2 linked regions of the Myxococcus xanthus genome follow. The protein of the gene in region 1 interacts with the protein of each later gene in a pairwise test. Links are inferred from orthologs where the notes say so. Each region holds a gene or a part of one and is shown in the gene's direction. Other genes may lie near its edges.

What was found.
Region 2: the proteins of gyrB (region 1) and gyrA interact in binary tests that used the Escherichia coli proteins (3 or more experiments, as listed by UniProt). The link is inferred for Myxococcus xanthus from one-to-one orthologs.

What each region holds. Positions count from the first base shown.
Region 1 is NZ_CP017174.1:308,461-311,590, forward strand. The notes cover bases 51-3,112. They hold gyrB (DNA topoisomerase (ATP-hydrolyzing) subunit B), read left to right. Parts: upstream 51-388; coding sequence 389-2,836; downstream 2,837-3,112. Other genes in these bases: BHS09_RS01295 (hypothetical protein), read left to right, coding at 51-231; BHS09_RS01305 (serine/threonine-protein kinase), read right to left, coding at 3,112-3,112. Outside these bases: more of BHS09_RS01295, read left to right, coding at 1-50; more of BHS09_RS01305, read right to left, coding at 3,113-3,130. UniProt on the Escherichia coli protein: DNA gyrase negatively supercoils closed circular double-stranded DNA in an ATP-dependent manner to maintain chromosomes in an underwound state.
Region 2 is NZ_CP017174.1:899,103-902,578, forward strand. What follows is about bases 1-3,408. They hold gyrA (DNA gyrase subunit A), read left to right. Parts: upstream 1-379; coding sequence 380-3,208; downstream 3,209-3,408. Other genes in these bases: BHS09_RS03935 (tetratricopeptide repeat protein), read left to right, coding at 1-211; BHS09_RS03945 (hypothetical protein), read right to left, coding at 3,282-3,408. Outside these bases: more of BHS09_RS03945, read right to left, coding at 3,409-3,476. UniProt on the Escherichia coli protein: A type II topoisomerase that negatively supercoils closed circular double-stranded (ds) DNA in an ATP-dependent manner to maintain chromosomes in an underwound state.

The sequences.
Region 1 (3,130 bases):
GCGCGGGGCGTGCGCGTGGCCCGGCCCTTCAGCCAGAAGGCGCTGGACCTGCACTGGGGGCAGATTGACCACGTGCGCCGGATTGGCCGGAAGGGGAGCGTGCTCGCCCTGTTCCTCAAGGAGGAAGGCCGAGTGCTCGTCACCCGGCATCTCTTCGCCCGCAAGGCTGTTTTCGACGAGTTGATTTCGGCGCTGGAGGACCGCCTCCCGCCGCCCCGTTTCGACGCCTGAACACCCCGTTCCCCGGGGCGGCCTCCCAGGCAGGCGGCCAGGCGGATTTCACGAATGTTTACGCAGCCTTGCGAGTCCTCGTTAACCTTGTTCGACGTGCCTTGAAGTGGTACGCACGGACCTGTTGCAAGGCTCCTTTTCCCAAGGACAGCTTCACATGGAAAAGACCCCCGCTACCGGCTCGGCGGTTGCTCCGCCGCCCGTGGAGTATGGGACGGACAGCATTACCAAGCTCGAGGGCCGCGAGGCGGTCCGGAAGCGCCCCGGCATGTACATCGGTGACACGATGGCCTACGGGCTTCACAAGCTCGTGTACGAGGTCGTCGACAACGCGGTGGACGAGTCGCTGGCCGGGCACTGCACCGACATCGAGGTCGTCATCCACGTGGATGGCTCCCTGAGCGTGCAGGACAACGGGCGCGGCATCCCCGTGGGCCCGCACCCCAAGTTCCCCGGCAAGGACACCCTGGAGGTCGTCCTCACGGAGCTGCACGCCGGCAGCAAGTTCGGCAACGGCGCGTACAAGGTCTCCGGCGGCCTGCACGGCGTGGGCGTCACCTGCGTCAACTTCCTCTCGGAGTGGTTCAAGGTCCGCGTCCAGCGCAACGGCACTGTCTACGAACAGTCGTACGCGCAGGGCATCCCGGACACGCCGCCGCGCGAGGTGGGCACCACCGACAAGCGCGGCACGTACATCGCCTTCAAGCCGGACTCCACGGTGATGGAGCTGGTGGAGTTCAACTTCGAGACGCTCAGCCAGCGTCTGCGTGAGTTGGCCTTCCTCAACGCTGGTCTGCACATCGTCGTCCGCGACGAGCGCACGAACAAGGAGCACGACTTCAAGTTCGACGGAGGCATCTCCTCGTTCGTGGAGTACCTCAATAAGTCGAAGCAGACGCTCCACGACAAGCCCATCTCCTTCAGCACGGAGCGCGAGGGCGTCACGCTCGACATCGCGATGCAGTGGAATGACGGCTACGACGAGCGCATCTACACCTTCGCGAACAACATCAACACCCATGAGGGTGGCAGCCACCTGTCCGGCTTCAAGGCGGCGCTGACGCGCACGCTCAACAGCTACGCGGAGAAGGGCAGCCTCTGGAAGGACCTCAAGGAGACGCCCACCGGCGAGGACGCGCGTGAAGGCCTGTCCGCCGTCATCTCCGTCAAGCTGACCAACCCCCAGTTCGAGGGGCAGACGAAGACGAAGCTGGGCAACAGCGAGGTGAAGGGCCTGGTCGAGCAGATGGTGAACGACCAGCTCGGCTCCTTCCTGGAAGAGACGCCCATGGTCGCCAAGAAGGTCGTGGCGAAGATTGGCGACGCCTGCCGGGCGCGTCTGGCCGCGCGCAAGGCGCGTGAGACGGTGCGCCGCAAGGGCGTGCTGGACGGCGGCGGGCTCCCCGGAAAGCTGGCGGACTGTCAGAGCCGCGACCCGAACGAGAGCGAGCTCTACATTGTAGAGGGTGACTCCGCAGGTGGCTCCGCCAAGCAGGGCCGGGACAGGCGCAACCAGGCCATCCTTCCGCTGCGCGGCAAGATTCTCAACGTGGAGAAGGCCCGCTTCGAGAAGATGCTCACCAGCGCCGAAATCGTGACGCTGATTACGGCCTTGGGCACGGGCATCGGCGCGGAGGACTACGACCCGGAGAAGGCGCGCTACCACCGCATCATCCTGATGACGGACGCCGACGTGGACGGCAGCCACATCCGCACGCTGCTGCTCACCTTCTTCTTCCGGCAGATGCCGGAGCTCTTGCAGAAGGGCTACCTCTACATCGCGCAGCCGCCGCTCTACAAAGTCACGCGCAACAAGAAGGACCAGTACGTCAAGGACGAGCACGCGCTGAACGAGTACCTGCTCAAGATTGCCTCCGAGCACGCGCGGGTGCTGACGCCCGAGGGCGAGCTGGGCGGCGCGGAGCTGAAGGTGCTGCTGGAGAAGGTGATTACGTACGAGGAGCGCCTGGAGAAGCAGTCCAAGCGCCGGGACGCGCGCGTGGTGGACGCGCTGGTGCAGGGTGCGCGGCTGTCGGCGGAGACGCTGACGGACGAGGCGGCCCTGGGGACGGCGGTGAAGGCCGCCTACGACACCTTCGAGCGCCGCATGCCGGACGTGCTGGGCCGCGTGCGCCACGAAATGGTGCAGGACCCCGAGCACCACACCAAGAAGCTGGTGTTCCACACCGATGTGAATGGCGCCATGCGGGAGACGGTGCTCGACCACGCCTTCCTGTCGTCGCCGGAGTTCGTGGAGCTGTCGTCACTGCGCGACGCCTTCGTGGCGCTGGGCAAGCCGCCGTACAAGGTCCGCGTGGAGGCGGGGGAAATCACCGTCTTCTCCGTGCAGGAGGTGCTCGCCGCCGTCCGTAAGGACGCGCAGCGCGGCCTGGGCCTGCAGCGCTACAAGGGTCTGGGTGAGATGAACCCGGAGCAGCTCTGGGACACGACGATGAACCCGGCCACGCGCACGCTGCTCCAGGTGCGGGTGGAGGACGCGGTGGAGAGCGACGAAATCTTCTCGCTGCTGATGGGCGAGGCGGTGGAGCCGCGGCGCGAGTTCATCGAGCGCAACGCCCTGGACGTGCAGAACCTGGACATCTGAGTCCGTCCCGAGGAAAGACGCGTGGGCCCGGTGCCCCCTCGGCCCCGCGCCCACGTGCCTTTCCCGTCCTTGTCGAGCCGGGCCTCCGCGCTGCCGGGCCCTCGCTAGCCCTTACGTCAGGAAGCCGGGCCCCTTCGCTGAAGCCTCGGGGCGCCGGTCCACCGTAAGGTAGTCACCGTTCCTCTGCCCCAGCCCGGCGTCCTCCGCGGCGCCGCGAGTGCTCGCCTCGCCTGTGGGCGTCCCGGCGGGTGGGCGGCGGGCTGCCTGTGTGGCTGCTACCGCTCCGAGCGGCGT
Region 2 (3,476 bases), 590 kb from region 1 along the record:
CGTGGACCAGGCGCTGGTGCTCTTCCGGGAAGCCGTGGCCATGGACCGTGACTTGCCCTCCGCGCACCTCAATGTGGGCGTGGCCCTGAAGCTCAAGGGCGACCGGGAAGGGGCCTTGGAGGCGTTCGAAAAAGCGAAGGAAAGGGACCCGGAAGGACCGGTAGGGGCCGAAGCAGAGCGCCTAGCCGCTCCCCTGCGTCCGCAGGGCTGAAAAAGGCTCGCTCAAGCGTTCAAAAAAGAGTCCCTTTCCGGCATCCCGCCGTTCGGGGCGGAAGCCCCTTGTTTCCCCTGTTGACGCTGGGAAATCCAGGGGTTACGAACGCTCACTCACTGGACGGCGGCCCCTATTCGCGGGCCCCTCCGCAGACTTCCAGAGCTCATGGCTGACGACACGACTGACAAGCCGGCATCGCCCTCCGCGCCTCCTCCCCCGGACAGCGCTGGAGAGCTCATTCCCGTCAACATCGAAGACGAGATGCGCCGTTCGTATCTCGACTACTCCATGTCCGTCATCGTGGGGCGCGCGCTGCCCGACGTACGTGACGGACTCAAGCCCGTGCATCGCCGCGTGCTGTACGCGATGAATGACTTGGGCAACCTCCACAACCGGGCCTACAAGAAGTCCGCCCGCGTGGTGGGTGACGTCATCGGTAAGTACCACCCGCACGGTGACTCGTCGGTGTACGACGCCATGGTGCGCCTGGCGCAGGAGTGGAGCCTTCGCTACCTGCTGGTGGACGGCCAGGGCAACTTCGGCTCGGTGGACGGCGACTCGCCAGCGGCCATGCGCTACACGGAAGTGCGCATGGAGCGGCTGGCGGAGGACCTGCTGGCGGACATCGACAAGGAGACGGTGGACTTCGGTCCCAACTACGACGACTCGCTGGAAGAGCCGCTCGTCCTCCCGTCGAAGTTCCCCAACCTCCTGGTCAACGGCAGCAGCGGCATCGCGGTGGGCATGACCACCAACATCCCGCCGCACAACATGACCGAGGTCATCAGCGGCACGCTGCACCTCATCGACAACCCGGGCTGCACCGTCCGGGACCTGATGGAGTTCATCACCGGTCCGGACTTCCCCACCGGCGCCATCATCACCGGGCGCGAGGGCATCGTCCGCGCCTACGAGACGGGCCGCGGTCAGGTCACCATCCGGGCGCGCTCGGACATCGAGACCTCCAAGAAGGGTGACCGCGAGGCCATCATCTTCACGGAGATTCCGTACCAGGTGAACAAGGCCCGGCTCATCGAGAAGATCGCCGAGCTGGTGCGCGAGAAGAAGCTGGAGGGCATCAGCGACATCCGCGACGAGAGCGACCGCCAGGGCATGCGCATCGTCATCGAGCTCAAGCGCGATGCGATTTCGCAGGTGGTGCTCAACAACCTGTACACGATGACGTCGCTGGAGACGACCTTCGGCGCGGTGATGCTGGCCATCGACGGGGGCCAGCCGCGCACGCTCAACCTGAAGGAGATGCTGGACCGGTTCATCGCGCACCGCCGCGACGTGGTGACGCGCCGCACGCGCTACGAGCTGCGCAAGGCGCTGGCGCGCATGCACATCGTCGAAGGCCTGCTCGTCGCGCAGGACCTCATCGACCTGGTGGTCAGCCTCATCCGCGCGTCCAAGGATCCGGACGAGGCGCGCTGGGGCCTGATGCACATCCTGTCGCCCGCGCTGTACGAGCACGAGCGCTTCGTCAACCTGGAGCGCATCGACTACGCGAAGGCGAAGGCGCAGATGGAGCTGCTCGTCTCCCGCGCGCGCAACGAGGAGCCCAGCTACGGCGGCCTGGCGCACAAGTACGAGGGCGCGGGCTTCAGCGAGGGCCAGGCGCAGAACATCCTGGAGATGCGCCTGCAGCGGCTCACCGGCCTGCAGCGCGAGGAGCTGTTCCGCGAGCTGATTGGCCTGGTGCGCGACATCGCGCGGCTGCAGGACATCCTGGCCAACGAGCGCAGCCTGCTCAACGTCATCAAGACGGAGCTCGTGGAGATTCGCGAGCGCTACGGCGACAAGCGCCGCACGGAAATCACCGGTGCCGTGGATGAGATGACCAGCGAGGACCTCATCGCCGAAGAGACGATGGTGGTGACGCTGTCGCACACGGGCTACATCAAGCGCTCGCCGCTGACCGAGTACCGGGCGCAGAAGCGTGGCGGACGCGGGAAGACGGGCGCTGCGACGAAGGAAGACGATTTCGTCAGCAAGCTGTTCGTGGCCAGCACGCACGCGTACCTGATGCCCATCACCACGAAGGGCAAGCTGTACTCGCTGAAGGTGCACCAGATTCCGCAGGCCAGCCGCACGTCGCGCGGCAAGGCCATGGTGAACCTGGTGCAGTTCGGAGAGGGCGAGCGGCTGGCGCAGGTGCTGGTGACGCGTGACTTCCCGGAGAACCGCTACGTCTTCTTCGTGACGAAGCGGGGCGTGGTGAAGCGCACGGACCTGAGCGCGTTCGAGAACGTCCGCTCCAGCGGCATCATCGCGCTGGGCATCGACGACGGTGACGAACTGGTGGCGGTGATGATTACCGACGGCAGCAAGGACATCCTGCTGTCGACGGCATCGGGCATGAGCATCCGCTTCCCGGAGACGGAGGTCCGCTCCATGGGCCGCCAGGCCTACGGCGTGAAGGGAATCACGCTGGAGGACGGCGACGAGGTGGTGGGCGCCGACGTGGTGGAGACGGACGCGGCCATCCTCACGGTGACGGAGAACGGCTACGGCAAGCGGACGCAGGAGGCCGAGTACCGGCAGCAGGGCCGTGGCGGCAAGGGCATCATCGACATCAAGACCACCGAGCGGAATGGCAAGGTGGTGGGTCTGCTCCAGGTGAAGGAGTCGGACGAGGTGATGATTGTCACCAACGGCGGCATGCTCATCCGCATGCGGGTGAAGGAGATCTCCGTCATCGGCCGCAACACGCAGGGCGTGCGGCTGATTGCCCTGGAGAACGAGCAGGAGAAGGTCATGGCCATCTCCAAGCTGCCCGAGAGCGACGAGTCCGAGGAGAACGGCGAGGCGGTGGCGCCGGTCGAGGGCGCGCTGCCCACGGCGGAGGCCAGCGCCTCGGAGGCGACTGATGCCGCTGCGCCTGCGGACGCCACGGCTGAGGCCGCGGCGCCTGTGGAAGCCGTTGTCGAGTCGTCCCCGGCGTCTGGGGAGGGCGGCACCCCGGGTGGCGAGGAGCCCACGCAGGGCTGAGCCGTTCGCAGTGAGGAGCGGGGGCCCACGGGCTCCCGCTCCTGTGTCACCCGTGGGGCACTGTCTCAGGGCCTCACGGGCGTTGAATCGCCAGGATTCGGTGCTTCGCCACCTCGACGGCGTAGGTGGAGCCCATGTCCGCGACGGGACCGTCCTTGTCACAGGCGCCGTCCTTGACGGTGAACCGGACGAAGACCACGCCCTCTGGCCCTGGGGCCACTGTCACGTCAAACGACTCCCGTCGATACAGGCACACCTCGTCGGGTGT